2 regions of the Pediococcus sp. M21F004 genome follow, and region 1 is predicted to be linked to the other one. Evidence: predicted binding sites of a transcription regulator. Region 1 holds the regulator's gene; the other holds the start of a gene.
What was found. The regulator NrdR, encoded in region 1, represses ribonucleotide reductase genes. The targets are predictions, from matches to a motif close to ACACNATATATNGTGT.

Region 1 (4,439 bases):
CATTAGGCGCTTCGCTTTTAATGGTTCCGACTCACCGCGCTGGTTAATCTGTAAATGTTCTGTTTCTAATTGGGTCATCGAAAAATTAGAACTAAAAAATGTGGGTAATTCATTTTGCATACGATATTCTAAAATAACACCCAGCACTTCATCTCGAACCCAACTAGACATCGCATCCGCCCCCACGTCATCTAACATCAAAATGGGTGCTTTTTTTACAAGATTTAATTTTTCGGCCAAATTATTTTCGCCAATGGCATTTTTCATTTCAACTGCAAAACTTGGAAAATGAACCAAGGTAGATTCATATCCTTGCGTAGCTAATTCGTTAGCAATTGCGCCTAAAAGATAGGTCTTTCCCACTCCAAAACTACCTGTTAAATAAAGACCTTTGTGAAATTGATGGGGGTCTTTTTCATAAGCTTGAATAAAATTCAAGGCAGCCGTTAACGCAGTCTGACGATCCTGATCCGGAAAAAAATCGTCAAACCGAGCCCGTCTGATCATTTTTGGCATATTAACAGCCTTAACGCGCATATTAAAAGCACGTTGTTTTTCGTTTGCTAATAACTTTTTGCTGGGTTGATAAGACACCTCAATCATATGATTATTTACAATCAAAATTGGCTGATATCCGGGCATTAAGGTTGGCTCATTACGATTATATTTATCACGTTCTTGAACATATTCATAAAGTTTTGACGCAGAACGAGCTACACCATCAGTAGATAACTCATTTTTATGTTCTTCACAAAATTTGAGAACATCTGCATCTTCGTAAACCGGAGTCATTAGGTCCTGAAATTTCGTGTCTAATTGACGTTTACTCATGAGTTCTTTTAAAACCTCACGTATATTTTCCATGGCTAATTTTCCTCCTTATTCTGTTTACGCATTTCTTTCAAACGCCGCTGCAAAAGTTCTTGATCACTCTTTTTAATTGGGGTCGTTTTAACAGTTGGTGTATCATTTTTTGCCCAATCTGGTAATGTTTCTTTTTCAATAACTTTTCGTGTACTTATCCTTGGCTTACGAGCGCTATTTTTTTCAGTAGCAAAACTTTTAATTTGTAGAATAGCATCTTCTGGTGTTGAAACGTGTGCCCGACTCCAGCTGTTCACCACCGTATCCACTAATTTTCCAGGGAGCGTTGTGACGCCCCGGTCAATAACAATGTATGAGAGCAAAATATTTATAACACTCACTGGAAATAAATTCCGATCAATTAAATCTTTAAGTATTTGTTTTTCACCGTACGTGACATAGCCACCATGGATAGCCATCTTCAGATTTTCCAAATAAGTTGCCGGTGCATAGGACTTAGCCGCTTTAATCAGCTGCTTGTCTTCTGACGTCAACTTGTTTTCGTCTGTCTTCGAACTTTCTACTGGTTTAGTTTCTGTACTTGAAGGACTCGCCGCATAACCTTGTTTATGGGCCGTTTGGCTAGTAAAGCTTTTAGAAATCTGTTGTTGTAATTTCTTGGTGTTTAACTGATTGGTCACTAAATCCGTTGCTTGACCAATTTGACGGCTCATTTCAACTTCGTCAATTCCATACAAAAGGTGTTCACTCAAGATTAGTCGTTGGGCTTGATTAACAGACTCCCACTTGGTAAAACCATGACTCAGAAGGTCTTTTAATAATTTAAAATCAAAATCATTGTTTTCAACCTTGATTGGTTGATCCTCCGTTTGTGATTTTGCCTGCTTAAATTCTGCTTGAGTCTCACGAATTAAGGAATTAGGTTCTTTAATCGTGTTATCTGAAATATGAAAAGCAGTCAAAAAATCAGTTGAAACATCTTTTAGATTTTTTTTATCAACCTGCGTTAGTTTAAACTGTGCAGCAAGTTCTTTAAACCGATTTTCACCAATGGCTTCAAGAAGCAAGCTGCTCAGCAAATCATCCTTAAAAAACGCGTCTGGTGATATAGGTCTGATCAATTGATACACAAAATAACGGCCAAGGTTATCTTGTCCTTCAAAAGATTTAAGTAATCCGATTCCCTCCAACTTTTGTCGACTCAAGTAGAAATTGGGTAAATCACAATTCAGAATATCAAATAATTCTAAATGCGACTTTCTCTCTGAACGAATGGTTGTCGGACTCATTTCGGTCCAAAGCGTCAAAAATAAGCTAAACGCCTTAGCTCCAATAATCGGTTGGTATAAAAAAGTAAGGACTTTTTGATCAAAATCGCTCAAATAGTCCCTTTGAGTAACTAAAAACCCATCTTTGGGGCTTAAATTAGCCCATCCTTCATTCATTATGACTCGCCACCATCATCTTTTTTGGAAGTTTTCTTTTTAGTCGCTTTGTCTTTTGCCATCATATCTTTCAATTCTGACATAAATACATTCATATCCTTAAATTGACGGTAGACACTGGCAAAACGAATATAAGCAATTTCATCGACTTTTGCCAGTAAGTTCATGACATACTCACCAATGATTTGGCTAGAAACTTCATTTTCGCCTAGAGCCCGAATTTTGTTTTCAACTTCATCCACAATTTTGGACATTTCGTCCATACCAACTGGCCGTTTTTCAGCAGACCGAATAAGCCCGCGAAGTAGTTTTTCTCGATTAAACTCTTCTCGTGTCCCGTTTTTCTTAATCACCAACAAAGGTGATGCTTCAATTCTTTCAAACGTTGTAAATCTAAAACCGCATGCTTCACATTCTCTTCTGCGGCGGATCACACGCCCATCATCTGTTGGACGACTATCCACCACTCGAGAACCATTGTGATGACAATGTGGACATCTCATGGGCACTCTACCTCCACTTACTAACGTAACTTACTATTGTCAAGCCATTTTACCACTTGCTGACGCGTTTCTTCAATAGACCCACTGTTATCAATCACAATATCAGCGAAACTAATCTTCTTTTCTAAGGACCACTGCGCCGTTATTCGCTGTTCAGCTTCTTTTTTAGAAAAGCCATCACGGCGGATTAAACGCTCCCGTTGAACGTTGGCATCACTCACAACAACCATAATTTGATCCACAAACTTCTGATATCCTTGTTCTAAGAGCAGTGGCGCGTCCAAAACAATTAATTTTGTCGACTCTTTTTTTTCTGCTTTTAATGTTTGTAGAATTTTCGTTCTAATTGCCGGTTGCATCACCGCATTAAGTTTTTGTAATTGCACAGAGCTTCCAAAAACAATTTTTCCTAACCGATTTCGATTTAGCTTAGCACCATCAAAAATTGCATCCCTGAAAATTGTCCGCAGTTGGTCAGCAACTATAGTCCCTGGCTGCACAATCTCACGAGCAATCTGGTCTGCGTCAACGACTGGATACCCTAGTTTTTTTAAATAACTGCTAACCGTTGACTTCCCTGTAGCAATGCCACCAGTTAATCCTAAGATAACTGTCATTAACCTTTAACCTCAATTAATTTCTGACAAAACGGACAAAAATGAGTCCCCCGTTGAGCCACTTTAATCCGCTCAATCGCTGTACCACATCGTTCACAGGGTTTTCCAGTTCTTTGATAAACATGTAATTGATTTTGAAAACTTCCTGCATGTCCACTAGCATCTAGATATGAAAAAACGGTGGTCCCCTTTGCTTGAATCGCTAAGTTAAGTTCTTCAAAAATTTTCTCTCTTAGTGTAACAATCTTGCTAAGTGAAATGGTATTCGTAGGTTGTAACGGGTGAATTTTTGCTAACCAAAGGACCTCATCACAATAAATATTGCCTAGTCCAGCAATCATATTTTGATCCAACAAAAACGATTTAATGGATTTATGATGTTTTTTCATCGTTTCCGCCATGTATTCAACACTTAGCGTTTCCGGGGTTGGTTCCGGCCCAATTGTTTTCAGACCAGCAACAGTAAATTCTTCGCCCGTTGGTACTAGAACCATACGCCCAAATTTTCTTGTATCGTTATAGCGTAACTCTGAACCATCTGTAAACTCAAAAACCACATGATCATGTTTGTTTAACGGCATTTCATGTGAATGAACAGAATACTTTCCTTCCATCCGTAAATGCGACACCATAGATTGTTGATCACTAAAGTGAAAAAGAAGATATTTTCCACGGCGATCAATTCCTTGAATTGTTTGGCCAGTTAAGGCTTTGGTAAATTCGGTTACATTTGGTAAAACCATTTTTGGATAGTAAATATCAATTTTTTTGATTTTTTTACCGACAACTAGGGCATCTAATCCACGTTTTACCGTTTCAACTTCTGGTAATTCAGGCATAATAATTCCTTCTTATTCATTTGTTATTTAGCATTATACCAGCTTTTGCCAAACGCGCTCTCTACTTTCAGAGGGACGTCTAATTTCACTGCAGAATCCATGATACTTGGCACTAGATCCTTAACTAACGCCAATTCATCATCAGGCACTTCAAAGATCAGTTCATCATGAACCTGTAGCAACATTTTGGTTTTTAACTGTCGCTTTTCT
Region 2 (4,439 bases), 180 kb from region 1:
TAAATAAAACGTTTCAAAGCGCTGATGATCTTTGGCGGAACTACCTAAAGGAACAAAGTCTAAGCGACATTCTTATGCAAATTATGGGCGAGCCAGCTGCTTCTGGAATTGATTGGAACGGCTCAGACTCGGAATTACAAGCAAATTTTTTAAAGTTAAATCAAAAAATTGAAAACGTAAGAACTAATTTAAATGGGGATTAGGAGTTGTCAGACTAGTCCCGCTTGTATATAATTGAATCATATCGAAAGAAGAGGTTGCCAAGTTCATAAGTAACAACTCTAAGGTGATAAAGCATCGATGAGGAGTTGTGAAAGGGGAGTTGGCCGAAATCTAAGGGTGCTTTTTCACTTTTGGGTTGGGCCCTGGTTCAACAAATCAGGGACTGTCGTAATGCTTGTAGAGCAGTACGGGGCGCTATCTACGATTTGACTGAGAAATTTATCGGAAGTCTTTTTGTATGGCGATTTGTTATACAAAGAGGCTTCTTTTTTATTGGTTAAAAATAGGATTGCCTTTTTAATTAGAAACTTAAGGAGGAAACAGATTTATGGCAGAACAAGAGAATCACAGCATTGATCGCTCATTGAAGACCCGCCACATTTCAATGATTGCGCTTGGTGGGAGTATCGGAACTGGCTTGTTTGTAGCAAGTGGTTCTGCAATTTCAGAAGCAGGTCCTGGCGGGGCTTTGTTAGCATACGTGGCGATGGGGATCATGGTTTATTTTTTGATGACCAGTTTAGGCGAGATGGCCACTTATATGCCAGTTTCGGGCTCTTTTGCGACCTACTCAACAAAGTATGTGGATCCGGCTATGGGCTTTGCGATGGGATGGAATTACTGGTTTAACTGGGCCATTACTTTGGCTGTTGATATCAGTACGGTTTCAATCGTCATGAAATTCTGGTTGCCAAATGTTCCCGGTTGGGTATGGAGTGTGTTGGCGTTAGTACTAATTTTTTCCGTTAACGCTCTTACCGTCAAGGCCTTTGGTGAAACTGAATATTGGATGGCATTGATTAAGGTCGTTACAGTTATCATTTTCTTAGTAGTTGGTGTGGCCGTTATTTTTGGTATCATGGGTGGACATGCAACCTATTTAAATAATTTTACGTATAAAAAAGCGCCATTCGTTGGCGGAATTCCGATGATTCTTAGTGTATTCGTTGTCGCGGGTTTCTCATTTCAAGGAACTGAATTAATTGGAATTACGGCCGGTGAATCGGAAACGCCTGAAGAAAGTGTTCCTAAGGCGATTAACCAAGTGTTTTGGCGAATTATTTTATTCTATATTTTGGCGATTTTTGTGATTGCTTGCATTATTCCTTATACAAGTCCAGATTTGTTAGGATCTTCGGCAAGTGACGTTAAGATCAGTCCGTTCACCTTAGTCTTTCAACGAGCCGGGTTAGCCGGAGCAGCAAGTATCATGAATGCAGTTATTTTGACGTCGGTCATCTCTTCGGCAAATTCAGGGATGTATGCTTCCACAAGAATGTTATACTCATTGGCTTTACAAGGGTATGCTCCAAAAACATTTGGATTAACAACAAAACGAGGAATCCCTTTAATGGCCTTGATTGGGACGACCATTGTTGGTGCGTTGACCTTTATCTCAAGTATTGAAGGCCCCCATATCTATATGTGGTTGGTTGCAGCAAGTGGTTTGACCGGATTTATTGCCTGGCTGGGGATTGCTATTTCTCATTTTCGTTTTCGTCGCGCATTTGTTAAACAAGGACACAAAGTGGAAGAACTTAAGTATCATGCAAAATGGTTTCCATTTGGACCGATATTTGCTTTTGTAATTTGTTTGTTGGTCATTGCTGGCCAGGATCTTCATTCTTTTGCGACGTTTAACTGGGAAGCAATTGGAATTAGTTATATTAGTGTGCCAATCTTTATCGTTTTGTACGTATTCTATAAAGTGAAATATCATACGCATATTATTCCGTTGGATGAAGTTGATTTAACGCAACCCGATTTTATTTTAAAGTCTCGAAAAATCAAGAAATAAGTGTATAATGCAAGATGCTGTAATAAAAGAGAAATCATGGTAATTGGTTGATTTTTAAAACCATATATTGTTTTTGAATCTGAACATGCTACAATATATAGTATTAAAAGATGAATAAAGGGGAACTTCGAATGATTGCATTATCAGGTCCAATTGGAGCAGGAAAAACAACGTTAACGGAAATTTTATCTCAACATTTAGGCACAAAAGCTTATTATGAATCAGTTGATGATAACCAAATTTTGCCACTTTTTTACAAAGACCCTAAGCGCTACGCATTTTTACTGCAAATTTATTTTTTGAATCGACGTTTAGATGGCATCAAAGAAGCTTTTCAGACTAAAAATAGTGTGATGGATCGTTCGATTTATGAAGATTCACTTCTTTTCCATTTGAATGCAGATTTAGGACGGGCAACCAAGACAGAAGTGCAAATTTACGATTCTTTATTAACTAATATGATGGAAGAATTACCAGAAACTCATTATAAGAAAAATCCGGATTTATTGATTGATATCAACATTTCCTTTGATACGATGTTAAATCGGATTCAAAAACGAGGCCGTTCTTACGAACAAATTGATAATGACCCTAGCTTGTATGAATATTATCAGGATTTGAATCATCGTTATGCTGAATGGTATGACAATTATAACGAAAGCCCTAAGATTCAGATTGACGGGGATCAGTTCGATTTTGTGGAAGACCCACAGGCCCGTGAAAAGGTCATTCAAATTGTGGATCAAAAAATTGCTGAAATTTAGTTGTTTCTTGGAACTTTTTCGGTTATGATAAGTGTAAATAGTAAACGTGAAGCCTTTTTTAAGTAGATTTAAAGCGAGATAGAGCTAGTGAAAGCTATCAATCGAAACTCCGAGAGGCAAAAGCGGGTGAGTAATATCACACGGCTGCGGTCGTTAACCATAATTGAGGGTGCTGGTAACAGCAAACTTGGGTGGTACCGCGAAATAAAGTCTTTTCGTCCCAATTGATGGGATGAGAAGGCTTTTTATTGTGTAATTAAAAATTAGGAGGTTTTAATAATGTTAGATTTAAAAGAAATTCGAAATAATACGGATTATATTAAGGAACGCTTAGGCACACGAGGAATTGATCCAAAAGAAATTGATAAGCTTTTAGACATGGACCAAAAACGTCGAGATTTGATTGTTGAAAGTGAAAATTTGAAGAAGACCCGAAATGAAGTGTCAGATCAAATTTCGCAGTTAAAACGCAATAAAGAAGATGCCAACGATAAAATTACAGAGATGCGTAAAGTCGGGGGCGAAATCAAAGAACTTGATCAACAGCTTCAAACTTTAACTGAAGGAGTTCAGAACAAGGCTGCGCATTTGCCAAATATCCCTAATAAAACAGTTCCAATTAGTTTGACGGAAGAAGGCAGCGTTGAGCTTCGTAAAGTTGGCAAGCCTCGCGAATTTTCGTTTAGTCCTAAACCCCATTGGGAAATTGGTGAAGATTTAGGTATCTTAGATTTTGAACGAGCAGCCAAAGTTTCTGGTAGTCGTTTTGTGTACTATGTAGGACTTGGTGCTCGACTTGAACGTGCCGTATACAACTTTTTCTTAGATCAAAACACTGAAGCCGGATATACAGAAATGATTCCCCCCTACATGGTTAATGACGATTCTATGTTTGGCACAGGTCAATTTCCAAAGTTTAAAGAAACGCATGCTGGGTACGAAATTCAAGATAGTGACCTGACCTTAATTCCTACTGCTGAAGTACCATTGGTCAATTTCCATCGCAATGAAATTCTGGATGCTGATACGTTACCAATCAGTGAGACTGCCTTATCACCTGCATTTCGTTCAGAAGCCGGAAGCGCAGGCCGAGATACCCGAGGTTTGATTCGGATGCACCAATTCAATAAGGTAGAAATGGTGAAGTTCACCAAACCCGAAGATTCATGGAATGAGCTTGAAAAGCTGACAAATCAAGCCGAAAGTTTATTAAAACTGTTGAAGTTACCGTATCATGTGATTACGTTAACCACTAGTGATATGAGCTTTACAGCGGCAATGACACATGATTTGGAAGTCTGGATTCCAGCCCAAAATATGTATCGAGAAATCTCTAGTTGTTCAAACTGTACAGATTTTCAAGCCCGACGCGCACAGATTCGGTATCGTGATGACCAAGGAAAACTACAGTACGTGCATACCTTGAACGGTTCCGGATTAGCGGTTGGACGAACAGTTGCAGCCATTTTAGAAAATTATCAAAATGAAGATGGTTCAGTAACGGTTCCCGAAGCATTGATTCCATATATGGGTGGCATAACGAAGATTACTAAATAGGTAAGTCGGAAAGCTCGTTTTTTAGACAAATAATTTTTGCGACAACTACAAAATGTTATTGACAATTACTAATGGTCAATGATAATATTATGTAGTTG

Region 2: the regulator NrdR is predicted to act here: its motif matches at 2,109-2,124, upstream of ACLHK8_RS03950 (deoxynucleoside kinase).

The regions. Positions count from the first base shown of each region.
Region 1 covers NZ_CP177314.1:560,539-564,977, forward strand. The annotation lists gene dnaI (primosomal protein DnaI) at 1-864, opposite strand, end outside; gene ACLHK8_RS02935 (replication initiation and membrane attachment family protein) at 867-2,270, opposite strand; gene nrdR (transcriptional regulator NrdR) at 2,270-2,773, opposite strand; gene coaE (dephospho-CoA kinase) at 2,794-3,390, opposite strand; gene mutM (bifunctional DNA-formamidopyrimidine glycosylase/DNA-(apurinic or apyrimidinic site) lyase) at 3,390-4,229, opposite strand; gene polA (DNA polymerase I) at 4,253-4,439, opposite strand, start outside.
Region 2 covers NZ_CP177314.1:740,836-745,274, reverse strand. The annotation lists gene ACLHK8_RS03960 (Rrf2 family transcriptional regulator) at 1-203, shown strand, start outside; lysine riboswitch at 244-428, shown strand; gene ACLHK8_RS03955 (amino acid permease) at 551-2,020, shown strand; gene ACLHK8_RS03950 (deoxynucleoside kinase) at 2,152-2,784, shown strand; gene serS (serine--tRNA ligase) at 3,064-4,341, shown strand.